Regions from separate parts of the Pseudomonas sp. SDO5215_S409 genome, predicted to be linked through region 3. Evidence: predicted binding sites of a transcription regulator. Region 3 holds the regulator's gene; each other region holds the start of a gene.
What was found. Region 3 encodes FliA, which starts transcription of late flagellar genes. Its sites were predicted from a motif close to CTAAAGTTTNNNNNNNNNNNGCCGNTAA; they were not measured.

Region 1: ACW9H9_RS15625 (methyl-accepting chemotaxis protein) is a predicted target of FliA. The motif match lies at 2,601-2,628, and genes of this name have one in related genera.
Region 2: flgM (flagellar biosynthesis anti-sigma factor FlgM) is a predicted target of FliA. The motif match lies at 6,423-6,450, and genes of this name have one in related genera.

The regions. Positions count from the first base shown of each region.
Region 1 is NZ_JBSVWN010000027.1:47,497-57,402, reverse strand. It holds gene ACW9H9_RS15640 (CoA transferase subunit A) at 1-634, shown strand, start outside; gene ACW9H9_RS15635 (CoA transferase subunit B) at 669-1,328, shown strand; gene ACW9H9_RS15630 (acetyl-CoA C-acetyltransferase) at 1,340-2,521, shown strand; gene ACW9H9_RS15625 (methyl-accepting chemotaxis protein) at 2,710-4,293, shown strand; partial or broken gene ACW9H9_RS15620 (DUF1615 domain-containing protein) at 4,303-5,376, opposite strand; gene hemB (porphobilinogen synthase) at 5,446-6,420, opposite strand; gene ACW9H9_RS15610 (PhzF family phenazine biosynthesis protein) at 6,532-7,374, opposite strand; gene ACW9H9_RS15605 (glutathione S-transferase N-terminal domain-containing protein) at 7,383-8,081, opposite strand; gene ACW9H9_RS15600 (histidine phosphatase family protein) at 8,300-9,001, shown strand; gene ACW9H9_RS15595 (TerC family protein) at 9,015-9,761, opposite strand; gene ACW9H9_RS15590 (hypothetical protein) at 9,790-9,906, opposite strand, start outside.
Region 2 is NZ_JBSVWN010000041.1:2,518-12,423, reverse strand. It holds gene ACW9H9_RS19835 (sugar ABC transporter ATP-binding protein) at 1-8, shown strand, start outside; gene alsC (D-allose ABC transporter permease) at 30-1,004, shown strand; gene ACW9H9_RS19825 (hydroxyacid dehydrogenase) at 1,079-2,116, shown strand; gene ACW9H9_RS19820 (hypothetical protein) at 2,127-3,029, shown strand; gene ACW9H9_RS19815 (MFS transporter) at 3,261-4,643, shown strand; gene ACW9H9_RS19810 (flagellar brake protein) at 4,701-5,450, opposite strand; gene ACW9H9_RS19805 (flagella synthesis protein FlgN) at 5,547-6,014, opposite strand; gene flgM (flagellar biosynthesis anti-sigma factor FlgM) at 6,063-6,386, opposite strand; gene flgA (flagellar basal body P-ring formation chaperone FlgA) at 6,527-7,303, opposite strand; gene ACW9H9_RS19790 (chemotaxis protein CheV) at 7,384-8,316, shown strand; gene cheR (protein-glutamate O-methyltransferase CheR) at 8,361-9,188, shown strand; gene flgB (flagellar basal body rod protein FlgB) at 9,377-9,784, shown strand; gene flgC (flagellar basal body rod protein FlgC) at 9,788-9,906, shown strand, end outside.
Region 3 is NZ_JBSVWN010000014.1:7,794-17,699, reverse strand. It holds gene ACW9H9_RS10120 (S-type pyocin domain-containing protein) at 320-1,762, shown strand; gene ACW9H9_RS10115 (DUF6392 family protein) at 1,762-2,232, shown strand; gene flhA (flagellar biosynthesis protein FlhA) at 2,419-4,533, shown strand; gene flhF (flagellar biosynthesis protein FlhF) at 4,545-5,861, shown strand; gene fleN (flagellar synthesis regulator FleN) at 5,968-6,801, shown strand; gene fliA (RNA polymerase sigma factor FliA) at 6,798-7,538, shown strand; gene ACW9H9_RS10090 (chemotaxis response regulator CheY) at 7,708-8,082, shown strand; gene ACW9H9_RS10085 (protein phosphatase CheZ) at 8,101-8,889, shown strand; gene ACW9H9_RS10080 (chemotaxis protein CheA) at 8,901-9,906, shown strand, end outside.

The sequences.
Region 1 (9,906 bases), on a different contig from region 3:
GACCGTACTTTCCGGCGGCTTCGGCCTGTGCGGGATCCCGGAAAACCTCATCGCCGAGATCAAACGCAAAGGCACCCGCGACCTCACGGTGGTTTCCAACAACTGCGGCGTCGACGGTTTCGGCCTGGGCGTGTTGCTGGAAGAAAAACAGATCAGCAAGGTCATCGCGTCCTACGTGGGTGAAAACGCCCTGTTCGAGAAACAACTGCTCAGCGGCGAAATCGAAGTGGTGCTCACCCCCCAAGGCACCCTGGCCGAAAAAATGCGCGCAGGCGGTGCCGGTATCCCGGCCTTCTTCACCGCCACCGGTGTGGGCACCCCGGTCGCCGAAGGCAAGGAAACCCGCGAATTCAACGGTCGCGCGTACCTGATGGAAGAGTCCATCACCGGCGACTTCGCCATCGTCAAAGGCTGGAAAGCCGACCACTTCGGCAACGTGATCTACCGTCACACGGCCCAGAACTTCAACCCGCTGGCCGCCACCGCCGGCAAGATCACGGTGGTTGAAGTCGAGGAAATCGTCGAGCCGGGCGAGCTGGACCCGGCGCAGATCCACACCTCAGGCATTTACGTCGACCGGATCATCTGCGGCACGTTCGAAAAGCGCATCGAACAGCGCACCGTGCGCAAATAACCCGCCTGTCGCCCGAATAAAAAGGACACCTGAAATGGCTCTTACCCGCGAACAAATGGCTCAACGCGTCGCCCGCGAAATGCAGGACGGCTTTTACGTGAACCTCGGCATCGGCATTCCCACCCTGGTGGCCAACTACATTCCCGACGGCATGGAAGTGATGCTGCAATCGGAAAACGGCCTGCTCGGCATGGGCCCCTTTCCTACCGAAGAAACCATCGATGCCGACATGATCAACGCCGGTAAACAAACCGTCACCGCACGCGTCGGCGCCTCGATTTTCTCCTCGGCCGAATCGTTCGCCATGATCCGTGGCGGTCACGTCGACCTCACCGTGCTCGGCGCATTTGAAGTGGACGTGCAAGGCAACATCGCCTCGTGGATGATCCCGGGCAAGCTGGTCAAGGGCATGGGCGGCGCGATGGACCTGGTGGCTGGCGCAGAAAACATCATCGTCATCATGACCCACGCCTCCAAGGACGGTGAGTCCAAGCTGCTCAGCCGCTGCAACCTGCCGCTGACCGGCGCCAACTGCATCAAGCGCGTGCTGACCGACCTTGCCTACCTGGAAATCGAAAATGGCGCTTTTGTCCTCAAGGAACGCGCACCTGGCGTCAGTGTTGAAGAGATTGTGAGCAAGACCGCCGGTAAACTGATCGTCCCCGACCACGTTCCCGAAATGCACTTCCAGTGAGGACACCTCTCATGCAAGACGTCGTGATTGTTGCTGCCACCCGCACCGCCGTGGGCAGTTTTCAGGGTTCGCTGGCAAGCATCCCGGCCCCGGAACTGGGCGCCGCCGTGATCCGCCGCCTGCTGGAGCAGACCGGCCTGGACCCTGCGCACGTGGACGAAGTCATCCTGGGCCAGGTACTCACCGCGGGCAGCGGCCAGAACCCGGCCCGCCAAGCTTCGATCCTCGCGGGCCTGCCCCACGCGGTGCCCAGCCTGACCTTGAACAAAGTGTGTGGCTCGGGCCTCAAGGCCTTGCACCTCGGCGCGCAAGCCATCCGCTGCGGTGATGCCGAGGTGATCATCGCGGGCGGCATGGAAAACATGAGCCTGGCCCCCTACGTGCTACCCGCAGCCCGCACCGGCCTGCGCATGGGCCATGCCAAGATGATCGACAGCATGATCACCGATGGTTTGTGGGACGCGTTCAACGACTACCACATGGGCATCACCGCCGAGAACCTGGTGGACAAATACGGCATCAGCCGCGAAGCCCAGGACGCCTTTGCGGCCGCGTCCCAACAAAAAGCCGCCGCGGCCATCGAAGCCGGGCGCTTTACTGACGAAATCACCCCCATCCTGATCCCCCAGCGCAAAGGCGACCCGGTGCCGTTCGCCGTGGACGAACAACCCCGCGCGGGCACCACCGCCGAGTCGCTGGCCAAACTCAAGCCGGCCTTCAAAAAAGACGGCAGCGTCACCGCTGGCAACGCATCGAGCCTCAACGACGGCGCCGCGGCGGTGCTGTTGATGAGCGCCAGCAAGGCCCAGGCGCTGGGGTTGCCGGTGCTGGCCCGTATCGCCAGCTACGCCAATGCGGGGGTGGACCCGGCCATCATGGGCATCGGCCCGGTGTCGGCCACCCGCCGCTGCCTGGACAAGGCGGGCTGGAGCCTGGGCGACCTGGACCTGATCGAAGCCAACGAAGCCTTCGCCGCGCAGTCCCTGGCCGTGGGCAAAGAGCTGGAATGGGATGCGAGCAAGGTCAACGTGAATGGCGGCGCGATCGCCATCGGCCATCCGATTGGCGCATCGGGTTGCCGGGTGCTGGTGACCCTGCTGCATGAAATGATCAAGCGCGATGCCAAAAAAGGCCTGGCGACCCTGTGCATCGGCGGTGGCCAAGGCGTAGCACTGGCACTCGAACGCAGCTGATTTAACGAGCAACACGGACAAGGCCCGGTTCCACGAAAACCGGGCCTTTTCTTTGCGCAAAAACTTTGCAGCCCGTGCCCTCATCTTTTATCGCCCCTTGTCGATACATGTCCACACAGCAGACGGCAGGGATGCGCCACGCATGGACACCCTTGCTCAAAAAAATCTAAAAAGACAGGGATGGGGCAATGTTCAATTCGGTGGCAAGGGTGTTGGGGGATGTGAGTGTGCGGGCCAAGCTCACCCTGGGGTTTGCGCTGGTTCTACTGCTGACCCTGATCATCGCCGGTACCGGCTGGCTGGGGCTGGCCAACCTGGGGGAGCGCGGCGACAAGCTGGGGGTAATCGCCAAGCTCAACGATTCGGCGCGTGACATGCGCATCGCCCGCTTGAGCTACACCCTCAAGCCGGACGCGGTGCACGCCACGGCCGTGGTGACGTTCCTCGATGACCTGGACCGCCGCGCCGTGGTGCTCGATGCGTTGCTCAAGGCCCCGGTCGACCTGCTCTGGGTCAAGCAGGCCGACGCCGCGATTAAAAACTACCGCGTGCATTTCCAGCAGTTCGTGCACGCCAACGAGGGGCAGGATCAAGCCGCGTCCACCCAGGCCCAGGAAGACTTGAACCGCGACATCGCCAGCCTGTTTGAAGCCTGCAAACAACTGTCAGACATCCAGGCCGGTAAACGCGACCAGGAAGTGAGCATGGCCGGGCAACTGTTGCTCGGCGCCAGCGTGCTGGCCCTGGTGGTGGGAATGCTGGCCGCCTGGGTGATTACCCGTTTGATCGTCGGCCCGTTGAGCGACACCCTGAAAACCGCCGAACGGGTGGCGGCCGGTGATTTGAGCCAGGACGTGCAGGTGTCGCGGCGCGACGAGCTGGGCGCGCTGCAAGCCAGCATGCAACGCATGACCGTCAACTTGCGCGGCCTGATCGGCGAGTTGCGCGACGGCGTGGTGCAAATCGCCAGCGCCGCGGAGGAACTGTCGGCGGTAACCGAGCAGACCAGCGCAGGCGTCAATAGCCAGAAGGTTGAAACCGACCAGGTGGCCACCGCCATGAACGAAATGGCCGCCACCGTGCAGGAAGTGGCCCGCAATGCCGGGCACGCGTCCGGCGCAGCCGTCAATGCAGGGCAAGAAGCGCGCGCCAGCGACGAGGTGGTGCATGAGGCCATCGCGCAAATCACCCTGCTGGCCACCGAAGTGGGTTATTCAACCGACGCGATGGACGGGCTCAAGCGTGAAAGCGACAAGATCGGCACCGTGCTGGATGTGATCAAGTCGGTGGCCCAGCAAACCAACCTGCTGGCCTTGAACGCGGCGATCGAAGCCGCCCGAGCGGGCGAAGCAGGACGCGGCTTTGCCGTGGTGGCCGATGAAGTGCGCAGCCTGGCGCAGCGCACCCAGACCTCGACCGAAGAAATCGAAGGGCTGATCACCGGGCTGCACCGTGGCACGCAGCAGGTCTCGCAACGTCTTGAAAACAGCCGCGTACTCACCGACAGCAGCGTCGAACTGACGCGTCGGGCCGGGGATTCGCTGACCACCATCAGCCGGTGTGTGGCCGATATCGAGTCGATGAACCTGCAAATCGCCGCCGCGTCCGAGCAACAAAGCGCGGTGGCCGAGGAGATCAACCGCAGCGTGCTGAGCGTGCGCGATATTTCCGAGCAGACCGCAGCGGCCAGTGATGAAACCGCCGCCTCCAGCATCGAACTGGCGCGGTTGGGTGTGCACCTGCAAACCCTGGTGAGCACGTTCAAGCTCTGACGCGATGGCCTAACGCTTCAGGCAGCGCTGATAACGCTCATTCACCCGCTGGGCGAACCAGGCCGTGGTCAGGTTGCGGGTGATCTTGGGGCTCTTGAGCACGATGCCCGGCAAAATCGCCCGGGGCAGCGGTTTACCGGCGGCCTTGTCGGCCAGGGCAAACACTTTTTGGTACAGGGCCGTGTCTTCGAACGCCAGGCGCTCGCCCTGCTCCAGTTGGCTGCGGATGACCGGGTTGCGCATGCCCAGCGCCGTGCCCAGTGAACGCACCGCCAACTCAGTGGTGCCGGGCAGGATCGAGCCATAGCGGATCAAATCACCGTCCAGCGCCAGCGTGGTGCCCGACGCGCGGCTGACCGCTGCCTCGAACGCCGCGTTGCGACTGGCGTACCAACCGGCATTGAAATCGGCAAACCGGTACAGCGGCTGATCGTAGTTCACCGGGTAACCCAGCAGGTGGGCGATGCCGAAATACAGGCCACCGCGGCGGGAGAAGACTTCCCGGCGAATACTCCCGTCTACCGTATAGGGGTAATCCTGGGTGTGCTGCTCGGCGAAGGCGATGCTCACTTGCATGGGGCCCGCGGTGTGTACCGGGTTAAAACCACTGAACAGGGTCTTGCCCAGCGGCACAGCGCCAATGAAGTCATCGAAAATCCCGCTGAGGTCTTTCTCGGTGCGTGCAGCGCTCAGGCGTTCGGCGTAGGACTTGCCCGTGGGTGAACGCAGTTGCAAGGCCGCCCGCACCACAGGCGCCGGCACATAGACCTTGGCGGCGCGGCGCAGGATTTCGTCCTGGGCGATCTTGCCCATGTTTGGCACCGCCGGGTCGACCTGGTAGGTGGACTCCTGTTCGGTCACCGCCTATACCGCGCAGAGGTTTTCGGTGCTGGGGTCCAGTTGCTGGGCGTGAAAGGCGGTGTAGATGTCTTGGGCCCAGCCGCTGCGGTCGTTGACGCTGGCGGGAATCAGGCGCAGGAGTTGCGCTTTCACTTCGGGTTCAGTGCGCGCAGGTGGCGCAGGCGCGTGACTGGAACAACCGGCCAGCACCAGCAGCAAAACGAGGAGAACACGGGTGGGCATAAGCAGGTTCCGCAAGATCGAATGCACCGATACTAGCGCACAAATAATGCGAAACCTGTGATCGATCGGTCAGATACCGGCCAAGGCCAGGTCCAGCGCGAAGTACGTGAAGATCAGGTCCGCACCCGCCCGCTTGATCGAACCCAGGGTTTCGCGCACCACACGCGCCTCATCGATGGCCCCGGCCTGGGCGCCGAATTTGATCATCGCGTACTCGCCGCTGACCTGGTACGCCGCCACGGGCAAACGCGACGCCTCGCGGATGTCGCGGATGATGTCCAGGTAGGCGCCGGCCGGCTTGACCATCAGCGCATCCGCGCCTTCCTGTTCGTCCAGCAGCGACTCGCGCACCGCTTCGCGGCGGTTCATCGGATTCATCTGGTAGCTTTTGCGGTCGCCCTTGAGCGCGCTGCCACCCGCTTCGCGGAACGGGCCGTAGAGGGCCGAGGCGAATTTGGTCGAATACGCCATGATCGGCACGTGGCTGAAGCCCTCGGCATCCAGGGCGCGGCGAATGGCCTGAACCTGCCCGTCCATCGCCGCCGACGGTGCGATGACATCAGCGCCTGCACGCGCAGCCGCCACCGCTTGCTTGCCGAGGTTGGCCAGGGTGCGGTCGTTGTCCACTTCGTGGCCATGCATCACGCCGCAGTGGCCGTGGCTGGTGTACTCGCAAAAACAGGTGTCGGACATCACCACCATTTCCGGCACGGCATCCTTGCAGATGGCCGACATGCGCGACACCAGGCCGCGCTCGTTCCAGGTGTCGCTGCCGTCTGCGTCCAGGTGGTGAGACACGCCAAAGGTCATCACCGATTGGATCCCGGCCCGGGCAAAGCGCTCGATTTCGCTGGCCAGTTTTTTCTCGGGGATGCGCACCACGCCCGGCATGCTGGTGATCGGCACGAAGTCGTCGATGTCTTCTTCGACGAAGATCGGCAATACCAGGTCGCTCAGGGTAAATTCGGTTTCCTGGAACAACCCACGCAGCTGCGGTGAGCGGCGCAGGCGGCGTGGACGGGCGTCGGGAAACTGGCTGGGCATGGAGGCTCCTGGGGAAAATGATCGGGCCAAGAGCTTATGCCCGGCCCGCCACCGAGCACAAACGCCCAGTACGAAACAGCTTGTTGCAGAGCCGGTAACAATAACTCGCGGCTACAGCTGCAAGCGCCCTTCGATACAGACCACGGCGGCGCCGCCGATCCAGATCTCGTCGCCCAATTGCTCGACCCGAATCCGCCCTGCCCGGCCCATGGCCGTGCCCTGGCTCACCACATAACGGCTTGGCGCCAGGCCCTCGCCCAATAACCACTGAGCGACCCCGGCATTCAGGCTGCCGGTGGCCGGGTCTTCCGGCGAGCCGTCCCCGGCGATAAACGCGCGCACTTCAAATTGCGCTTCATCCCCCTCACGCTGCGGGTTCCAGGGCGCGACCACGCCTACCGCCAGACCTTGCAACTGCGCATAGTCGGGCTGCAGCGCCAGCACTTGCTCGCGATCGGCCAGCATCACCGCCAGCCAGCCAGCGCCGTTGTCCACCCACTGGGCCCGCTCGATAGCGCCCGGTTCAAGCCTGAGGGCCTGGCGGACGCGCTCCAGCAACCCGGCCTCCACCGGGCCGGAGCGCAACAGCGGCGGCGCGATAAACGCCAGCTCGTCGCCCTGGCGGCGGATGCGCACCAAACCGATTTCGCACTCCTGCACAATCTCTTCGCCCTTGGCCATGCCACCGGCTTGCAGCCACGCCCGGCAACTGCCCAAGGTGGGGTGGCCCGCGAACGGCAGCTCTTTCACGGTGGTGAAAATTCTCACCCGGTAGTCCGCCCGAGGGTCGCGGGGCGTCAGCAAAAACGTGGTTTCGCTGAGGTTGGTCCAGTTGGCCAGGTCGGCCATCTGCTGGTCGCTCAGGCCGTCGGCGCCCAGTACCACCGCCAGGGGGTTGCCCTTGAGGGGCACGCGGCTGAACACATCCAGTTGTTTAAAATCGTAGGCAGGCATAAGGCAACTCAGGCAGGAATATTCAGGCCGCGAAGCACCGCGGGGCGTGCGACAAAACCGTCGAGGGCGCGCAGTACGTTGGGGAAGTCAGTGATGCCCACCAAGTCGCCCGACTCATAAAAGCCGATGAGGTTGCGCACCCACGGGAAGGTGGCAATGTCGGCGATGCTGTACTCGTCGCCCATGATCCAGGTGCGGCCCAGCAGGCGTTTTTCCAGCACCTGCAGCAAGCGCCGGGCTTCGGCGGCGTAGCGGTCGCGGGGGCGTTTGTCTTCGTAGGCCTTGCCCGCGAACTTGTTGAAAAACCCCACCTGGCCAAACATGGGCCCGATTCCCGCCATCTGGAACATCAGCCACTGCAGGGTTTCGTAGCGCATCGCCGGGTCTTCGGGCAGGAACCGGCTGCACTTCTCGGCCAGGTAAATCAGGATCGCCCCAGACTCGAACAACGCCAGCGCCTGGCCGCCCGGGCCGTCGGGGTCGATGATGGCGGGGATCTTGTTGTTGGGGTTCAGCGAGAGGAATTCGGCGGAGAACTGGTCCTGGGTGTCGAAACTGACTTTGTGCGCCTCATACGGCAAGCCCAACTCCTCCAGCAAAATCGAGACTTTGACGCCGTTGGGGGTGGGCAAGGAGTAGAGTTGCAAGCGCTCAGGGTGTTGGGCTGGCCATTTGGTATTAATCGGGAAAGCCGAAAGTGAGTTCATCGCAAAGTCCCTGGCAAAAACAGCAGAGTAGCGGCACAACGCCGGTCATGCACCCGTCTTAAATCCGCAATATGAGCCCGATATGCTCGTGTGAACGGCAGGGACGCCGCCCCTTTTCCCTCAAGAATCGAACCAAAGTGCGTTAACACACTCTTAAAAGTGCGCATAAGGGACGACTTGCGCGTCCTACTTTTCCTGCGCCGAAGATTCAAACACCCATGACACTCAAGCCGCTACACGTCGTAAAACGCCTTAAACGCTATTCCTACGTTGTCTTGCCGTTATTGCTGGTGAGCGGTGCGCTGGGCCTTGCCCTCGAGCCCACGATAAGCCGCGCTCAGCCGGTGGACGGCGTGCAAACCCTGGTGTTCCTGCGGCATGGCGAAAAACCCGCCGGCGGCCTGGGCCAGCTCAATTGCCAGGGCCTGAACCGCGCGATGAACCTGGCCACGGTGCTGCCACAAAAATTCGGCAAGGCCGACTTCGTGTTTGCCGCCAACCCCACGCGCAACGTGGAAGAAGGCGAGAAAGACAACTCCTACAGCTACATCCGCCCACTGATGACCATCAGCCCCAGCGCCATCAAGCTCGGCCTGCCCGTCAACATCAAGTTTTCGGCCAATGACACCAGCGCCCTGGCCGACGAGCTGATGGAAGACAAGTACCACAATGCGATCATCTACACCGCCTGGTCCCACGGCTACCTGCCCGAGCTGATCAACAAAGTGGCGAGCGAAGCGGCCGGTGAAAAACACACCATCACCGAAGATTGGTCCGGCAGCGATTACGACACCCTCTACGTACTGACCCTGACCTGGCACAACGGCAAGGCCAGCCTGCTCAGCCGCAACTACAAGCAAGGCTTGGATAACGGCGAGCAGGCCTGCCCGGATGCCACCCAGACAAGCGCCGAACTCTGAACGCCTTGGCCGCTTACTGGCTTTGGGCCAAGCGTTTGTGACGGTTACGCCGCAGCATGTTCAGGCACTCAATGGCAGCCGAGAAGCCCATGGCCGCATACACATAGCCCTTGGGCACGTGGGCGCCAAAGCCTTCGGCGATCAGCGTCATGCCGATCATGATCAAAAAGCCCAGGGCCAGCATGACGATGGTCGGGTTGTCGTTGATGAACTTGGCCAACGGCTCGGCCGCCACCAGCATCACGATGACCGACGCCACCACGGCGATGATCATGATCGGCAAATGCTCGGTCATGCCCACGGCAGTGATGATGCTGTCGATGGAAAACACCAGGTCCAGCAACAGGATTTGCCCGATGGCGGCGGCAAAGCCCAGCGAAACGCCCGATGCCTGGCTTTCTTGCTTATCGACCTGCAGGTCCATGCTGTGATGGATTTCGGTGGTGGCCTTCCACACCAGGAACAGGCCACCGGCGATCAGGATCATGTCTTTCCAGGAGAACGCCTGGCCGAAGACCTCGAAGACCGGCGCGGTCAACTGCACGATAAACGCAATGGTGCTCAACAGGCCCAGGCGCAGGAACAGCGCCATGCTGATGCCGATGCGCCGGGCCTTGGCCCGATGCTGCACCGGCAACTTGTTGGTCAGGATCGAAATAAAGATGAGGTTGTCGATGCCCAGCACGATTTCCATGACGATCAGGGTCGCCAGGGCGATCCAGGCGGTGGGGCTGGCGGCCAGTTGTACAAGGTAGTCCATAGGTCAGTCCTGAAAAGTTGAGCACACGTTAGGTTTCTTGCGAGGTGGATTCAGACGGCTTGCCTTCCTGTTCCGCCTTGTCTTCTGGGGCCAGCAGGCCCCGGGTCGCATCATTCAAGGCCTGTTCGGCAGCCTTGTGGGTGTC
Region 2 (9,906 bases), on a different contig from region 3:
TGGCGTAGGGCATGAAGGGGAGACGTGACATGAACAAGCCTGTACCCAAACCTGCGCCGTCCCGCGACTTTGCCGCCCTGTGGCAAACGTACGGGACGGTTGGCATCCTGATTTTATTGCTGGTGTTTTCCAGCCTGCTGTCGCCCGACTACTTCCTGACCGGCAGCAACCTGAGCCAGATCCTGGTGCAGAGTTCGGTGATGGTGCTGCTGGCCTGCGGGGTGTTTTTTACCATCCTGATTGCCGGTATCGACCTGTCCGTAGGCTCGATGTTGGCGCTCACCGGCATGGTCACTGCCAAGCTGATGATTGCCGGTTGCCCGTTCTGGCTGGCGATCATTCTGGGCGGGTTATTGCTGGGCGCGCTGCTGGGGGCGATTAACGGGATGCTGGTGAACATCACCCAATTGCACCCCTTCATCATTACCCTGGGCACCACCGCCATTTATCGCGGGCTGACGTTGATCATCTCCGACGCGCGTTCGGTGTTCGGGTTTGATCGGCGCTTCATCGACGCGATTTCCGGGCGTTTGCTGGGTGTACCTGTGCCGGTGATCATCACGGTGCTGGTGGTGGCGGCCCTGTACTTTTTGGCGCAGCACACCAAGTTGGGGCGCAATATCTACGCGCTCGGCGGCAACGCCCAAGCGGCGTGGTTCTCCGGGATCAACGTGAAATCGCACACCTTTATCGTGTTCCTGATCTCGGGCCTGTGTGCCGGGGTCGCGGGCGTGGTGACGGCGGCGCGTACCGGCGCCGCCGAGCCCAATGCCGGGTTTGGCTTTGAAACCTTTGCCATCGCCTCGGCGATTATCGGCGGCACCAGCTTTTTTGGCGGGCGCGGCAAGATCTTCGGGGTGGTGGTGGGCGGCCTGATTATCGGGGTGATCAGCAACATCCTGAACATCGTCAACGTGCAGTCTTATTACCAACAAATTGTCATGGGCGCGTTGATCATTCTGACGGTCACCGTCGACAAATTGTTTACCCGCAAAGTTCGTTAATCACAGGTCCTGCCCGCGCTGGCGCAGGCCAGTGGGGGGAGGTGTTGCCTGCAATTGGTTATTGGGAGTGATGTATGTCGACTGTCTTAAAAGCCACGCGTATCTTTTTGGCCCCGGCCCCACGTGCGGTCACCGATATTTTTGACGTGCGGGATTTGGCCGCCCTGCAAAAACTCGGCGAACTGGTGATTCACGAAGGCGGGCCGGTGAGCGATGCGGTATTCGCCGAAAAAGTCCTGGGCGCCACGTTGATCATCGGGCAGATGGATTTACCCGCCGAGCGCCTGGCGCAATTGCCCGACTTGAAAGCCATCATCAACGTCGAGGGCAACTTTTTGCCCAACATCGATTATGGCTATTGCTTCTCCCACGGCGTGCGGGTGCTCAACGTGAGCCCGGTGTTTGCCGAGCCGGTGGCGGAAGTCGCCCTGGGCATGGCGATTGACCTGGCGCGGGGGGTGAGCCGTTCCGACCGGCACTTTCGCCAGCAACGCGAGCAGTACGGCCTGGACGCCAACCGGGATGCCTACAGCCTGTTCCGGCAAGACGTCGGGTTTATCGGCATGGGCGATCTGGGCCGGGCGATTGTGCCGCTGCTCAAGCCGTTTGGGTGCACTGTGCGCGCCTATGACCCGTGGTTGCCGGCCGATTACCTGAGCGGCCTGGGCTGCGAGGCGGCCAGCCTTGAGCAGGTGTTGCAGCAATCACGGATCGTGTTTGTGGTGGCGGGCGTCACCTCGCAAAACCAGGGTTTCCTGGACGCGGCGCAGTTTGCCTCGATGCAGCCGGGGGCCTCGCTGATTCTGGTCAGTCGCGCCGGGGTGGTGGACTTTGACGCGATGCTGGACGCCGCCGACCGTGGGCATATCCGTGTCGCCACCGATGTGTTCCCGGTGGAGCCGGTGCCAGCCGATCATCGTTTGCGCCAGATCGAAAACCTGCTGCTCTCGCCTCACCAGGCCGGCGCAATGGAAAGCGCCTTGCAGCAGATCGGCAAGCGGGTGGTGGCGGACGCCGAGTTGATCGCGCGCGGGATTGCGCCGGTCATGTGTAAGATCGCGCAACCGGAGTCGGTGTCGTTGTTTCGCAGCAAACCTGTCGACAAGAGCTAAGGAGCCCACCATGCAATTGCAACAGAGCCTGTTCCGTGGCTGGTCCGCCTGGACGTTGAGGCAAGGCGCCCTGGCTTTGCAGGTCGTGCCTGGCGTGGGGGGCCGCCTGATGTCGATCGAGCATGACGGCGTCGAGTTGTGTTTTATCAACCCGGCGCTGGAGGGCCGGCAGGCCGATGAAGCCCCCGATGCCTGGGCGCAATTGTGTGGTGACTGGACGTTCCCCCTGTGGGGCGGTGGCAAGACCTGGGTCGCGCCCGAGACCCACTGGCCGGGCGGTTGCCCGCACCGCGACCTGGACAGCGGCGTTTATCAAGTGCTGCACACCTGGCAGGATGCGCTGACAATCGGCATCGAACTGCAAAGCCCGGTGTGCCGCCAGAGTGGCTTGCAGGTTCGCCGCCGAATTTCCATGCGTGCAGGCGAGGCGGGCTGGACCGTGGAGCACACCTTGATCAACACCACCGAACACACGGTGAACGTAGGCATTTGGGATGTGTTGATGCTGCGCCGCCCCGGCCATGTGGCGGTGGAGTGGGCGGCGGATGTGGGCGAGTTTCGCGCCATCGACGGGCAGGGGCGGCTCGATGAGTTGACGGAGCAGGGCTTGATTGCCACGACGGTCGGGCATGCCAGCGTGCTATGCCAGCAAGCGCGGCAATTCAAGGTGGGCGTCGCCGGCACCAACGGTTCGCTGAGCGTGCAACTGGACCTGCCCGAGGGGCGCGTGCGCTACTGGCGCACGTCACCGGTCTCGACGGTGCTGGCCTATGCCCATGGCCATCCGGTCGAGGTGTTCAACGCGCCCGACTTGCCGTATTTCGAGGTGGAAAGCCATTCGCCGCTGGCCACCTTGCCCGCCTTTGCGAGCGTGCGTTACAGCGTGACCGAAGGCGTCGACGGCGCGGTGTAAACGCGAACCTTTGCCTGGGTTGGGGTTCACAGGTGAACCAGTGACGGGCCGCTGCGGCGGTTTGTCACGGCCTGTACCTTTTGCATCGCCTGGCGGCGTCTGAGACACAGCCTTTTGGCGTGCAGAAAAAAATCCCCGGCAACGGCGTGTTTTGGCTGTTCGGCCCTGACGAGGCCGGACTATCATGCCGTTAGCCCGACACCCCACTGCAAGGAGCCGCTCGGAACGCCGATGCGCCAGATCTGGAAATCTTTTCGAGCCCTTTATTTCGCCTCCCTGATGATGCTGATCGGCTCCGGCCTGCTCAGCACTTACCTGGCCCTGCGCCTGGCGGCCGATCATGTCGACAGCCTGTGGGTGGGTGCCTTGATGGCGGCCAACTATTTTGGCCTGGTGCTGGGCGGCAAGATCGGCCACCGACTGATCGCGCGGGTGGGGCACATCCGGGCCTACGCCACCTGTGCCGGGATCGTCGGCGCGGCGGTGCTCGGGCACGGGTTGATCAACTGGCTGCCAGCGTGGATCGTGCTGCGTACGATCGTCGGCCTTGGGATGATGTGCCAGTACATGGTCATCGAAAGCTGGCTCAATGAGCAGGCGGACGCCAAGCAGCGCGGCGTGGTGTTTAGCGGTTACATGATCGCTTCCTACCTGGGGTTGGTGCTGGGCCAGCTGATTCTGGTCATGCACCCGCAATTGGGCCTTGAACTGCTGATGCTGGTGGCGCTGTGTTTTGCCCTGTGCCTGGTGCCGGTGGCCCTGACCCGGCGGATTCACCCGGCGCCCTTGCGTCCGGCGCCGATGGACCCGCGCTTTTTTATCAAGCGGGTGCCGCAATCGCTCAGTACGGTGTTGGGGGCGGGGGTTATCGTCGGTTCGTTTTATGGCCTGGCGCCCTTGTATGCCGCCCAGCAGGGGTTGAGCACCGAGCAGGTCGGCCTGTTCATGGGCAGCTGCATTTTTGCCGGGCTGCTGGTGCAGTGGCCGTTGGGCTGGTTGTCGGACCGCTATGACCGCGCCGTGCTTATCCGCAGTTTCGCCCTGTGCCTGGCGGTGGCGGCATTGCCGCTGGCGATCATGACCCAGGTGCCGTTGGAAGTGCTGTTTGCGGCGGGCTTTTTGTGCTCGCTGGTGCAGTTCTGCCTGTACCCGTTGGCCGTGGCGTTTTCCAATGACCATGTCGAGAGCGACCGTCGGGTGTCCCTCACGGCCATGCTGTTGGTGACGTACGGGGTGGGCGCCAGCATCGGTCCGCTGTTGGCCGGTGTGGTCATGAAGCTGCTCGGCAACCAGATGCTCTATGCGTTTTTCAGCCTGTGTGCGCTGATCCTGGTGTGGCGCATTCGGCCCAAGGCCGTGACCAACCTGCACCAAGTGGACGATGCGCCCCTGCATCACGTGGCCATGCCGGACAGCATGTCCAGCTCGCCGCTGGTGGCAGCGCTGGACCCGCGTGTGGATGAGCAGGATGTTCAGGACCAGATGCAAACGGCGCCTGCCGAACCTGTCGCCGAGCCTGAGCCCGCCGCCCAAGAGCCCGCCGCCGTGCAAGACCCACCCGAGCCCCCAGACCCGGACGACCACCCCCACGATTTGAGCAGGGCACGCCCCTGAAACAAAAAACGGGCAGATCCCTGGCGGGGCTGCCCGTTTTTTCATGACCTTTATGCCTTAAAAGTCATCGTCCTTGTCGAACCGGCGCGCTTCGCGCTGCAACTGGTACACAAAACGTTCTACCTGACGCTGCACCAGCCCGCTGATGTTATGGAAACGCACGCCCGCGAAGGTGGTGTTGATTCTTTCTTCAAAGTGCAGATACCGCAGTTCCACCGAGGTGGTCATGCTGCCAAAGGGCAGGGCGGCGATGAAGCGGTCATACACCTGGCCCAGTTGCAGGCGCTCGGAGATGTCGCCTTCAAAGCGCAACTTGCAGCCGGTGGCAGAAATATCCAGCAATTTGCCATTGACCGGCGACTTGAGCTTTTCACCGCCCAGTTCGATGTTCACCAGTTGCGCCAGCTTAAGGGCGGCCCGGAAGGCATTGCGGCGCTGGTGATAGACCACTTCGTCGGGCATGTTGCCACGGTACACGCGGTGGCCGTCGGCTTCGTCGACGCTGTAGGTGCCGTTGCTTTCCCACGCCACGCGTACGCCGTCATGGAAACCTTCGATACGAAAAGGCTCGCCGCTCTCCAGGAAGCGCTCGCCGTCGCGGGGGATCATTTCGTCCAGGGCCAGCGTCTTGCTGTCCCGGTCGACTTCTACCAGATAGCTTTGGAAGCGCTGGCTGCGTTCATGGAAGGTGATGATCAGCGGATCATGGCTCTCCTGCAGCATCCGCAACGTGCTCGCGATTTCCAGAGGTGTGGTGAGCACCTTGGGTGGCTGCGGAGCATCTTCCGCGTTAAGGGCATTGAACACGGTTCTTCCATCTCCAGACAAAATACGACTTCACGCAAGAGCAGGCATTTTGCCAGCATGTGGCGCGACTTGGATAGGCCGCGCCGTCAACCGGCATCAGGCTTGGCTGAGGGTGCTTGGCTTGACCAGGCGCGAGGTGGACCCCTGGGCGTTGTAAAGCGCCGGCGGTTCGCCCCCATGGAGGATACGCAACTGGTTGGCGGTCGTGGCTTGCTGCAGCTGGATCGACTGTCCGTTGAGTACGTTGGCTTCCTGGCACTGGGTAATCAATTGGTTGAGCGCTTTGCTCTGGCTCAGCAGCTGGTCGCCGACGGTGGAATGGCTGGCCAATTGGGCGAGGCCGTTCTGATCGGCCGGCAATCCCAGGCTCACCAGGATTTGGGTGCGTTTCTTGCCGTGCTGCTCCAGCAGCACGATCAGCGACTGCTTGCGCGCCAGAATCTCTTCGAGCAGCGGCATGTCGCGCCCGTAAAGGGCCAGGGATTCTTCCTGAAGAAGCTCGAGTAGCTGCTGGGCAGGTACGAGGTCATCAATGATCAGTTGGAGCAAGTTTTCGTCGTGCATGGCTGGCCTTGGGGTTTAAGCGTCCAAAAGCCTAGCGCAGGCCTTTGCCTAGCGCTCGGCTTCGAAATTAAGCAGTTTGCTGGCTACACGGTTGCTGTCGACTTTGTAGCTGCCATCGGCGATAGCCTGTTTCAACTCGGCCACGCGGGCTTTGTTGACCACCGGTTGATCGCGCAGCGAGTCCGTGACCTTCTGCAACTGTTGAGCCTCATTGCTCAGGTGTACCGATTCCCCGCTCTGGCTCGCACCGGCTTTTTCCGCCTGGGTGGACACTGGCTGGGACTTGCCTTCAACGCTCTCTTTGGCACCGCTGGTACGCGTATTGCCGGGGAGCGCCGGGGCGTTATTCAAACGACTGAAATCAATGACCATGTGAAAAAACCTCTGGGTATTTGGACGCTTGCCATGTTTTCGGCCATACCCGGACAAACTTTAGGCTCGATTGACAATAAACCTTTGCCTGGTCACGTCAGGGCACAGTGTAGAAAAAGCCGGCGTCCTGTGCCAGCGCTCTATAGGGCCACCTCGACTTGGCCGGGCGCGGTCACGCGGGCCTTGATCACACGGTTGGAGTTGAGGTTTTTGACCCGGATCTGCTCGCTCAGGCCGCCGTCGGACAGCGCCTCGCCCGGCATTTTCACGTTCAGCGCCCCGCTGCTGGCCGAGATCACCACCTGGTCACCCTTGCGGATGACTTCGGCCTGCTCCAGGTTGACCAGGGTCATGACCTGGTCAGTGACCATTGGTCGGGTCAATTTTTGCCCGAGTGCCTGGTCCAGCGACGTCAGGTAGCCCTGGCTGATCAAGCTGATGTCCCGCTCGCGCAAGGCGACGTCTTCAAAGCCGACGATGCCGGTGCGCTTGAGCGGCCGGGTCACCACCACTACGTCGCGAAACAGCTTGACCTGGGCGGGCACGAACACCGTCCAGGGCGAGGCACCGTCGCACCGTACGCGCACGGTCACGCGGCCAATCGGCTGGGCCGGGCTTTCCAGCGACGCTGTCAATTCCTTGTCGCACAGGGGCATGCGCAAGCGGGGGTCCAGCTGGTTGACCTGGATCTCGTAGCGCCCGGGCGTCTGGGTGGTGGCCAGATAATCTTCTACAGTGAACTCAAGAAAGCCTTGGGTGACGCCGATAAGCAGATCAGGCAAGGTGAGGTTGTCAGCACGGGCCGTCTCGCCTGCCGCGAAGCCGAGTAATGCAAGGGCGATGCACACCGCTCTGCCGGGCCTTTTAAGGCGTGGCAGGGGGGGCGGGCGTCGGGAAACTGTCGGTTTGATGTCCATGGCGATTAAAAAAGCAAAGCTCGTGCCGTTTAATGTTGGGTACACGTCGTACCCGTAGGTTTCAGCGTAGGAGTCAGGGCATGGCGGGTGTAATGGATGCGGTGAACCAGCGCACGCAGCTGGTAGGGCAAAACCGTCTGGAGTTGCTGCTGTTTCGTCTGGACGGCCAGCAGCTCTATGGCATCAACGTCTTCAAAGTGCGCGAAGTGCTGCAGTGTCCCAAGCTGACCCTGTTGCCCAAGTCCAGCCCGGTGGTGTGCGGCGTGGCCAACATTCGTGGCGCGACCATCCCGATCCTTGACCTGGCCATGGCCACCGGTTCCGCCGGTTTGAAGGACCGTGGCAGCCCATTCGTAATCATCACCGAGTACAACACCAAGACCCAGGGGTTTCTGGTGCGTTCGGTGGAGCGCATCGTCAACATGAACTGGGAGGAGATCCATCCGCCACCCAAGGGCACCGGCCGCGATCACTACCTGACGGCGGTGACGCGGGTCGATAACCAGTTGGTGGAAATCATCGACGTGGAGAAAATCCTCGCCGAAGTGGCCCCGACCTCCGAGGCGATCTCGGTGGGCGTGGTGGACGCCGAGATCCAGCACAAAGCCTTGTCGCTGCGGGTGCTGACCGTGGACGACTCCTCGGTGGCTCGCAAGCAGGTGTCCCGCTGCCTGCAAACCGTGGGCGTAGAAGTGGTGGCGCTCAACGACGGCCGACAGGCGCTGGATTACCTGCGCAAGCTGGTGGATGAGGGCAAGAAGCCCGAAGAAGAATTCTTGATGATGATCTCTGACATCGAGATGCCGGAAATGGACGGCTACACGCTGACGGCCGAGATCCGCAATGATCCGCGCATGCAAAAGCTGCATATCATCCTGCATACTTCGTTGTCGGGCGTCTTCAACCAGGCGATGGTCAAGAAGGTCGGTGCCGATGACTTTCTGGCCAAGTTCCGTCCTGATGACCTGGCATCCCGGGTAGTCGACCGGATCAAGGCAGCAGATCATGGCTAGGGGCCTTCCCCCTGGCGGTCACACGATTTATAGAGGCGGTACTTTTGTCTACGGGTAATTTGGATTTTGAACAGTTCCGGGTCTTCCTGGAAAAAGCCTGTGGCATCTTGCTCGGTGAAAACAAGCAGTACCTGGTATCCAGCCGTCTCAACAAACTGATGGAACAGCAAGGGATCAAGTCGCTGGGCGAGCTGGTCCAGCGGATCCAGGGCCAGCCGCGCAGCGGGCTCAAGGAAAGGGTGGTCGATGCCATGACCACCAACGAAACCCTGTGGTTTCGTGACACCTACCCGTTCGAAGTGCTCAAGAACAAAGTCCTGCCAGAGGCGATCAAGGCCAGCCCCGGCCAGCGGTTGCGCATCTGGTCGGCGGCGTGTTCGTCGGGGCAGGAGCCGTATTCGATCTCGATGGCCATCGATGAATTCGAGCGCAGCAACCTGGGCCAACTCAAGGCCGGGGCGCAGATCATCGGCACGGACTTGTCCGGCACCATGCTCAACAACTGCAAGACCGGCGAGTACGACAGCCTGGCCTTGGGGCGCGGTTTGTCCCAGGAGCGCCTGCAGCGTTACTTCGACCCCAAGGGCGCCGGGCGCTGGGCGGTCAAGGCGCCGATCAAGAGCCGGGTGGAGTTTCGCTCGTTCAACCTGCTGGACAGTTATGCCAGCCTCGGCAAGTTCGACATGGTGTTTTGCCGCAACGTGCTGATCTACTTTTCGGCCGAGGTGAAGAAAGACATCTTGCTACGCATTCACGGCACCCTCAAGCGCGGCGGTTATCTGTTCCTGGGGGCATCCGAAGCCCTGAACGGCCTGCCCGACCATTATCAGATGGTGCAGTGCAGCCCCGGCATTATCTACCAGGCCAAGTAGCCGGCAATCTGCCGGGCAGCGGCAAATCCCCTTTGCCGCTTTACTGGCGTTTCGCGGAAACCCCTTGCCGCTTTTCTGGCATTGCCGCGGGCACTCTCTCGGAAAACCCTTGAAATACGGGCCTTCGTTAACTTGGCATAGCCCTTGCTATAACCCAGTTAACGACAAGCAGGTCAAAGGTTTCCGCCATGAGCATCAGCTTCGACAAAGCGCTCGGTATCCACGAACAGGCCCTGGGTTTTCGCGCCCAGCGTGCCGAAGTTCTGGCCAACAACATTGCCAACGCCGACACCCCGAACTACAAGGCTCGGGACCTGGACTTCTCCGCCGTGCTCGCCGCGCAGCAAGACAAGACCAAGAACGGCACCTTTGCCTTGAACATGACCAACAGCCGTCATATCGAAGCGCAAGGGTTTGGCCAGGGTGACGAGCAGTTGCTGTATCGCACGCCGATGCAACCGTCGATCGACCAGAACACCGTGGACGCGCAGCTGGAGCAATCGGCCTATGCCGAGAACTCGGTGAACTTCCAGGCCAGCTTTACCCTGCTCAACAGCAAATTCAAAGGGCTGATGTCAGCCCTGCGTGGAGAGTAAGCCATGTCCCTCGCCAGTGTTTTCAATATTGCCGGCAGCGGCATGAGCGCGCAGACCACGCGCCTGAACACCGTCGCCAGTAACATCGCCAACGCCGAGACGGTGTCTTCGAGCATCGACCA
Region 3 (9,906 bases):
TGCTCCGGGCCTTTGGCAAAGAAACATTTCATTACCCTTTAGCCCCGGGCCGAAGACCTGTGTGTGATCGCGGGTAAATCCTCAGAAAGCCTGATGGCGTAGGGCGTCGGCGCCCATCGAGCGTGTTTTAAATCTTCGTGACCTGGCCGAACGGTCAGTTGTCCTGCTCGTGCCCTTTGCGCACGATGCGGTCCACGCCCTTGCGGCGTTTCCCCCCTCTCTTATCAATCAGCACCTGAACGGTGTTCGACCCCGCTTGGGCGTCAGAAAAGGATATTCCCATGCAACGTCAGTTTGACTGCTCGACGCAGAGCCCCGCGTGAGGCGCTACCACATCACCGTGGGGGCGCCGACCTCGGCGGGAGGTGTCGTGCTGACAGGGTGCGATAGCGGTTTCATCAATAACCAAGGGGTCGCCCGGGAAGGCGATCGGGTGTTTTGCCCTGCTTGCAACAGCACCGGGGTCATCGCCAATGCGGGCGCTTATCGGGTGGAAATATGGGCGGGCAAGCAGGTCGCATTGGAGGGGGACGTATGTGTGTGCCAGTGCAGCCCCGCGCCTGTGCTGATTGCCCATCAACAGTTCATGTGCCAGGAAATAGATGATCCACAGCCTGTGAGGCCCGCTGGCAAGGCAGTGCCGAATGCGCCACTCGGGCGATCGATGACCCCGTCTGCACCTTCGTGTGTGTTTGCCAAATCCAGTGTCTGCGTGCCGGCCGGTTCGACGGCCGCTGGCCGAACCCCGGAGCGGATTGGCAATTTCGGCAACGCGGCGTTGATGGCGTCTACGGGCACCGCTGGCACGCTCGGGCAGATCGCCGGCACCCTGGGCAGCGAACTGGGCACGTGGGTGGTGCGTGGCGCTGCCGGAGCCGGTTCAGCATTGGGGGTGCTGATGTTGGCCTTTTGGCCCCGGGCTATCGGCGACTCCACGCTCTACAGCGCAGAACAGCTGGCAGGCATGCGGTCGGCGAGTACGCGGGTGCGGTTTCAATTTCGGCGTGATGCGGCGGGCAACCCGCAAGTCTATGGGCTGCATACGGGGCCCGAGAGCGGGATGGACAGCGTGCCGGTCACCGAGGCCCACTGGAGTGCCGACAAGCGCGCGATGGTCGCGGTGCTGGACGGTCTTTCCATCACCTGGACGCCGAACAAGGGGCCGGTGATCAGCATTCCCAGTCCGTTTCCCGGCGTGCCTGAGTCGCTGGAGAATCTGTTGGTCCATCCGATTGCCCCGGGTCAGGATGCGCAGTTCGCTCACTACCCCGGGCAGGATGAAAGCGACCTCACCTGGCAGGACACGATCATCACGTTTCCGGCCGATGCAGGCTTGCCACCGTTGTATGTGGTGTTTGCCAAGCCTGCGGTCAGGCCGCTGGAAGTCGGGCCCGCGCGGGATTTGATGGGGCGTAGTCGTGGGGATGGTTTGGATATCGATCATATTCCTGCGCAAAACGTATTGGAGGCAACGTTGCTTCAACTCGACGCCAAAATGCCGCGTCAACAGGTGCTCGACTATCTCAAGCAAGCGCCTGCAATTGCGATTCCTGCACATGTTCATCAGCGGTACAGTGAAACTTACGGCGGGCGCAGTACCAAGGCCAAGCAGGCTGGCGACGTGGCGGACCTGCGAGCGGCAGTCGATAGCAACGTTGACGCGATCAAGCGTGGCCTGATGGAAAATGGCTTTGCCGAGAAAGACGTTGAAATTGCCCGCGAACAATTGCATCAGCTCAATCAAAAACAAGGGTGGTACTGATGGACGCTAGAACCATCGAGCAATGGATTAAAAACTTGGGCCGTCCCTATGACGCTTTGGTCATGGAGAACATCATTCCTGATATGCCGCTTCAAGAGCTCTACAGGGGAAGAGACTGGCTCGACATTGAGCCCGCCGACGGCCTGGAACTGAGTTTCCAGGCGGCAACGATGCTTTTGGAAACGCTGTACATCACGTTGGTCCCGGCAGTACCGGGTCAGAAAGTGTTCCGGGGTGAGTTGCCTGCGCCGTTCAAAGCGGCGATGAGCAGGGCAGAGGTCAGGGCGGATTTTGGTCAGCCGCTGGCGTCCAAGGGGCCAGCCACGCTGCCGTTGAACAGGAAAACCGGAGGGTGGGATGCCTATCAGCTGGAGCCCTCTGTGTATCCGGACACCCAGGTCATCATCAAATATGCGCAAGATACTGCGGTCAATACTCTGGTCTTCACGTTAATGAGTGCAGGCCATTAATCAGCGCGCTCAAGTTAAAACGCGTTCTATTGTTTGTGCCCAAGCTTGCGCCTGGTAAGCGATCCCGCCCGTTCCTTTCCCCCAACCCCAAAGTTGGACAGTTTCTTGCAACACCGCCCTCGCGCCCTTCTGCGGCGTCAAAAACCTGCTTCAAGGAAACGAGGAATACCGGTGGATCGCTCTCAAATGCTCAGCACGGCCCGTGGCACCCTGACCGACCTTTCGCGGGGCAATCTGGGTGTGCCGTTGTTGCTGCTGATCATGCTGGCCATGATGATGTTGCCGGTGCCGCCGTTCCTGCTGGACGTGTTTTTTACCTTCAACATCGCCCTGTCGATTGTGGTGCTGCTGGTGTGCGTGTACGCGCTGCGGCCGCTGGATTTTGCGGTGTTCCCGACCATCTTGCTGGTGGCGACCTTGCTGCGGCTGGCGCTCAACGTGGCGTCAACGCGGGTGGTGATGCTTCACGGTCAGGACGGTCACGCGGCGGCGGGCAAGGTGATCCAGGCGTTTGGCGAGGTGGTGATCGGCGGTAACTACGTGGTGGGTATCGTGGTGTTCGCGATTTTGATGATCATCAACTTCGTCGTGGTCACCAAGGGCGCCGGGCGCATCTCCGAGGTGAGTGCGCGGTTTACCCTGGATGCGATGCCCGGCAAGCAGATGGCGATCGACGCCGACCTCAACGCCGGCCTGATCGACCAGGGCCAGGCCAAGGCCCGCCGCGCAGAGGTGGCCCAGGAGGCCGAGTTCTACGGCTCCATGGACGGTGCCAGCAAGTTCGTGCGCGGTGACGCCATTGCCGGCCTGCTGATTCTGTTCATCAACCTGATCGGCGGCATGGCGGTCGGGATCTTCCAGCACGGCATGACCTTTGGCGATGCGGGCAAGGTATACGCCCTGTTGACCATCGGTGACGGTTTAGTGGCGCAATTGCCATCACTGTTGTTATCTACAGCGGCGGCAATCATGGTGACCCGTGCTTCGGGCTCCGAAGACATGGGCAAGCAGATCAACCGGCAGATGTTTGCGTCGCCCAAGGCCCTGGCCGTGGCGGCCGGACTGATGGCGGTGATGGGGCTGGTGCCCGGCATGCCGCACGTCTCCTTCCTGAGCATGGCCGCGCTGGCCGCGGGTGGGGCGTACCTGTTCTGGAAGAAGCAGAACCAGGTCAAGGTGCAGGCGCAGCAGGAGATCGCCCGCCAACAAGAGCTGTTGCCTTCACCGGCCCGCGCCCAGGAAACCAAGGAACTGGGCTGGGATGACGTGACCCCGATCGACATGATCGGCCTGGAAGTGGGTTACCGCCTGATTCCGCTGGTGGACCGCAACCAGGGCGGGCAATTGCTGGCGCGGATCAAGGGCGTGCGCAAGAAGCTGTCCCAGGACCTGGGCTTTTTGATGCCCACCGTGCACATCCGCGACAACCTCGACCTGGCGCCCAGCGCCTACCGCCTGACGCTGATGGGCGTGATCCTGGCCGAAGCCGAGATTTACCCCGACCGCGAACTGGCGATCAACCCCGGCCAAGTGTTCGGCAGCCTTAACGGCATCACCGCCAAAGATCCGGCTTTTGGCCTGGACGCGGTGTGGATCGAAATCAGCCAGCGCAGCCAGGCGCAGTCCCTGGGCTACACCGTGGTGGACGCCAGCACCGTGGTGGCCACGCACCTCAACCAGATTCTGTACAAGCACTCCCACGAGCTGATTGGCCACGAAGAAGTCCAGCAACTCATGCAGTTGCTGGCCAAGGCCTCGCCCAAACTGGCCGAAGAACTCGTGCCGGGGGTGCTGTCACTTTCGCAATTGCTCAAGGTGTTGCAGGCGCTGTTGGCCGAGCAGGTGCCGGTAAGGGACATTCGCAGCATTGCCGAGGCCATCGCCAACAATGCCGCCAAGAGTCAAGATACTGCCGCTTTAGTGGCAGCGGTGCGGGTGGGGTTGTCTCGCGCCATCGTGCAAAGCATTGTAGGGCTTGACTCCGAGCTGCCTGTGATCACGTTGGAGCCCAGGTTGGAACAAATATTGCTCAACAGTATTCAGAAGGCCGGGCAGGGCGCTGACGAGGGTGTTCTGCTGGAGCCGAGCATGGCGGAAAAGCTGCAGCGTTCGTTGATCGATGCCGCCCAGCGCCAGGAAATGCAGGGCCACCCGGTGATCTTGCTGGTGGCCGGTCCGGTCCGGGCGATGTTGTCGCGGTTTGGACGCCTGGCTATTCCGAATTTGCACGTTTTGGCTTATCAGGAAATTCCTGACAACAAGCAAGTGACTATCGTCGCGACAGTAGGGCCCAACGGCTGAGGTAGTGGGTTATGCAAGTGAAGCGTTTTTTCGCCGCCGATATGCGTCAGGCCATGAAACTGGTCCGCGACGAGCTGGGCGCCGACGCTGCGATTATTGGCAACCGCCGCATTGCAGGCGGTGTCGAGCTGACGGCTGCCCTTGATTACCAGCCGTCGGCCCTGGCCCCTCGCGTGCCCAACATGGAGCTCGAAGACGAGCTGCGCAAGACCGCCTCGCGTATCGTCTCGGCCCAGGCCGAACTGAGCCTGCGCAGTGACGGCGACGCCAGCACCAGCCGCCAGCTGTTCGCCGGCCTGCCGCTGACTGCAGCCGAGCCGCTGGTAGAGCCGACGTTTGTCGAGCCACCACGCCCTGCCGCGCCAGCCCCGGCCCCGTCTGTGGACTCGCGTGCGCTGGACTCGATGCGCAGCGAGCTCAATGGCCTGCGCGAATTGCTGGAAGTGCAACTGGGTTCGCTGGCCTGGACCCAACTGCAAGGCAGCAAGCCGCAGCAGGCCAACCTGTGGCGCCGCTTGCAACGCATCGGCTTGTCCGGCCCGTTGTCACGCGACCTGCTGGCGCTGACCACCGAAATCGACGACCCGCGCCAAGCCTGGCGCATGCTCTTGGCGCACCTGGCGCGCATGATCGTCACCCCGGAACTCGAACCCCTGGAAGAAGGCGGCGTGATCGCCATGGTCGGCCCCGCCGGCATGGGCAAGACCACCACGCTGGCCAAGCTCGCGGCGCGCTACGTGCTCAAGTACGGCGCGCAGAACATTGCGCTGGTCAGCATGGACAGCTACCGCATTGGCGCCCAGGAGCAGCTCAGGACCCTGGGCCGTATCCTCAATGTGCCGGTTACGCACCTGGACCCAGGCCAGTCGCTGGTCAACGCGCTTGACCCGCTGCTGCGCAAGCGCGTGGTGTTGATCGACACCGCAGGCCTGCAAGCCAGTGATCCGGCGCTGCGCATGCAGCTCGAGAGCCTGGCCGGTCGCGGGATCAAGGCAAAGAATTACCTGGTGCTGGCCACCACCAGCCAGAAGCAGGTGCTGACCGCCGCCTACCACAGCTACAAGCGCTGCGGGCTGGCCGGTTGCATCCTGACTAAACTCGACGAAACCGCCAACCTGGGCGAAGTGCTGAGCCTGGCCATCGCCCATGAGTTGCCGGTGGCTTACCTGACCGACGGGCCGCGCATCCCGGATGATTTGCATCTGCCGCGCCGTCACCAGTTGGTCAGCCGTGCCGTGAGCATACAAATGCAGGAAGAACCCAGTGAGGAAGCGATGGCCGACATGTTCGCGGACCTCTACCACAGCCCGGCCAAACAGGTCGGCTGAGGGCAATATGAATACAGTGCAATGTACCTACATCGGTGGTCTGCAAGCGGTTAACGCGGCCAGCCTGTGTAGCCTGCGTCTCAGCAAGACAAGGTAAAGAAAGAACATGGGCAGCATGCATCCCGTACAGGTGATCGCGGTGACCGGCGGCAAAGGTGGCGTCGGGAAAACTAACGTGTCAGTGAATTTGTCCCTGGCCCTGGCAGAGCTTGGCCGTCGGGTCATGCTGCTGGACGCGGACCTGGGGCTGGCGAACGTCGACGTTCTGCTGGGCCTGACGCCCAAACACACCCTGGCCGATGTGATCGAGGGCCGGTGCGACCTGCGCGATGTGTTGCTGCAAGGCCCCGGCGGGATCCGTATCGTGCCCGCCGCCTCCGGCACCCAGAGCATGGTGCACCTGAGCCCGGCCCAGCACGCGGGCCTGATTCAGGCGTTCAGCGACATTGGCGACAACCTTGACGTGCTGGTGATCGACACCGCCGCCGGCATTGGCGAGTCCGTGGTCAGCTTCGTGCGCGCCGCGCAGGAAGTCCTGTTGGTGGTGTGCGACGAACCCACCTCGATCACCGACGCCTACGCCCTGATCAAACTGCTTAACCGTGACTACGGCATGAACCGCTTTCGCGTGCTGGCCAACATGGCCCAGAGCCCGCAAGAGGGGCGCAACCTGTTCGCCAAGTTGACCAAGGTCACGGATCGCTTCCTCGACGTCGCCTTACAATACGTGGGCGCCGTGCCCTACGACGAGTGTGTGCGCAAGGCTGTGCAAAAGCAGCGTGCCGTCTATGAAGCGTTCCCTCGTTCCAAATGCGCGCTGGCGTTCAAGGCCATTGCCCAGAAGGTCGATACCTGGCCGTTGCCCGCCAACCCGCGGGGGCATCTGGAGTTTTTCGTCGAGCGATTGGTGCATCAGACGAGCGCGGGACCGGTGCTATGACAGCGAGCGGCTACAACCTTTACAAAAAGTCGGCACGTGACAGCCAGGTGGAGCTGATCGAGCGCTATGCGCCGCTGGTCAAGCGCATCGCCTATCACTTGCTGGCGCGCCTGCCGGCCAGTGTGCAGGTCGAGGACCTGATCCAGGCCGGCATGATCGGCCTGCTGGAGGTGTCGACCAAGTACGACGCGAGCAAGGGCGCGAGTTTCGAGACGTACGCGGGTATCCGTATTCGCGGCGCGATGCTCGATGAGGTGCGTAAAGGTGACTGGGCCCCGCGTTCGGTGCACCGAAATACCCGGATGGTCAGTGACGCCATTCGCGCAATTGAAGCAAAAACCGGCCGTGACGCTAAAGATCATGAAGTTGCGGCCGAACTCCAATTGAGTCTCGATGATTACTACGGGATTTTGAACGATACCTTGGGCAGCCGCTTGTTCAGTTTCGACGACCTGTTGCAGGACGGCGAACACGAAGGGCTGCACGAGGACGGCGCGAGTGCTCACCTGGAACCTTCGCGCGACCTGGAAGATGAACGCTTCCAGGGCGCCCTGGCAGAGGCGATCGCCAACCTGCCGGAGCGTGAGCGGCTGGTGTTGGCGCTGTACTACGACGAAGAGCTGAACCTCAAGGAAATCGGTGAGGTCCTGGGGGTCAGCGAATCGCGCGTAAGCCAGTTGCACAGCCAGTGCGCCGCCCGCTTGCGGGGGCGTTTGGGTGAGTGGCGAGCGCGCTGACACGCAGTGTGGGGACACTGTGAACGACACCGCCAGGGCGCAGGTCTTGGTGGTATTGGCCCGTGGTGCACCCCTGGCAGTCCTTTTTGTGTAACGCCTGTTGATTGAAATGGCGCGTCCAGCAGCTGGGCGCGTTTAAGACTGCTTGGAGGTCGAATTGGACAAGAACATGAAAATCCTCATCGTTGATGATTTTTCAACGATGCGGCGGATCATAAAAAACCTGTTGCGTGACCTGGGGTTCACCAACACGATCGAGGCGGATGACGGGTTGACCGCCATTCCGATCCTCAACAGCGGCAGCGTCGACTTTCTGGTAACCGACTGGAACATGCCGGGCATGACCGGTATCGATCTGCTGCGCCACGTGCGCGCGGATGAAAAACTGCGCAACCTCCCTGTGCTGATGGTCACCGCCGAAGCCAAGCGCGAGCAGATCATCGAAGCTGCCCAGGCCGGGGTCAACGGCTATGTGGTCAAGCCCTTCACCGCCTTGGCGTTGAAAGAGAAGATCGAAAAGATCTTCGAGCGCATCCACGGTTGATGCCACCACGGGGGAGCTATGGAGCCTAAAGAAACATCTCAGAGCGATTTTGAGTCGACGCTGAAAAAACACGCTCAGGAGCTGGTCCAGAGCCTTGAAAAAGGCCAGTTCGGCGATGCGGTGCAGTTGATCCACGAGCTCAACCAGACCCGTGACCGCGGCTTGTACCAGGAAGTGGGCAAGCTCACCCGTGAGCTGCACAGTGCGATCGTCAATTTTCACATTGACCCGCACATGCCCCAGGCCGAGGAAGTGTCGCAGATCACCGATGCCACCGAGCGCCTGTCCTATGTGGTCAGGCTGACTGAGGCGGCGGCCAACCGCACCATGGACCTGGTGGAAAACGCCACGCCGCTGGTCAATGGCATGGCCACCGAGGCCAAGGCCCTGAGCACGGACTGGGGGCGCTTCATGCGCCGGGAAGTGGGCGCCGAAGAGTTTCGCGAGCTGGCGCGCCGGGTCGACAGTTTTCTCAACCGCAGCGAGCAGGAGAGCCGCACGGTATCGAGCAACCTGAACGACATTCTGCTGGCGCAGGATTACCAGGACCTCACCGGCCAGGTGATCAAGCGCGTGACCCAACTGGTCACCGAAGTGGAAAGCAACCTGCTCAAACTGGTGTTGATGGCCAGCCAGGTGGACCGCTTTGCCGGTATCGAACATGACCGCGCGGCGATCCTCTCGGAAAAAGATCCACAAAAACACCTCGCCAAGGGTGAAGGTCCGCAGATTCATGCCGATAAACGTGAAGACGTCGTATCCGGACAAGATGACGTAGACGATTTGCTGTCCAGTTTAGGCTTCTAAGGAGCACGCACATGAGCTTCGGCGCCGATGAAGAAATCCTTCAGGATTTCCTTGTAGAGGCCGGCGAAATTTTAGAGCAGCTGTCGGAACAACTGGTCGAGCTGGAAAGCCGACCGGACGATGCCAACCTGCTCAATGCCATTTTTCGCGGTTTTCACACTGTAAAAGGGGGCGCCGGCTTCCTCCAGCTCCATGAGCTGGTGGAGTGCTGCCACATCGCCGAGAACGTGTTCGACATCCTGCGCAAGGGTGAGCGGCACGTCGACTCGGCATTGATGGACGTGATTCTCGAAGCACTGGATGCGGTCAACGGCATGTTTGGCGAGGTGCGCGACCGTGCGCCGATCACCGCGGCCACCCCGCAACTGCTGGCGGCCCTGACGCGCCTGGCAGAACCTGCCGACAACGCACCCGCGCCTGTTGCCGTTGCGGCGCCCGCGCCGGTGGAAGAGCCTGCGGGCGATGTGACCGACAGCGAATTCGAACAACTGCTGGACTCGTTGAACGCCGTCAAGGCTCAGGCCGAGGCGCCCGCTGCGGCGCCTGCTGCGGCCCAGGCGTCGGAAGACATTACGGACGCTGAGTTCGAGTCCCTGCTGGACCAATTGCACGGCAAGGGGCAGTTCGCCCCCGACGCCGTGGCCGCCGCGCCAGCACCTGCCCAGGTGCCGACACCGGCCAACACCGATATTACCGACGACGAATTCGAAGCCCTGCTGGACCAGTTGCACGGCAAAGGCACGTTTGCCGCCGACGCACTGCCGGAAGTGGCCGCCGTGGCCGCTGCGCCGACCCTCGCGGCCCCGGCCGCTGCCGCGCCCGCCGACGATGGCTTGATTACCGATAACGAGTTCGAAGCCCTGCTGGATGAACTGCACGGCAAGGGCAAGTTTTCTGACGTGGCCCAGGCGCCCGCTGCCACTGCTGCCGTGGCCGCACCGGCCCCGGCCGCCGTCGCCAAGCCCGCAGCGCCCGCCCCGGCAAAACCGGCCCCGGCACCTGCCCGTGCCGTGGCCG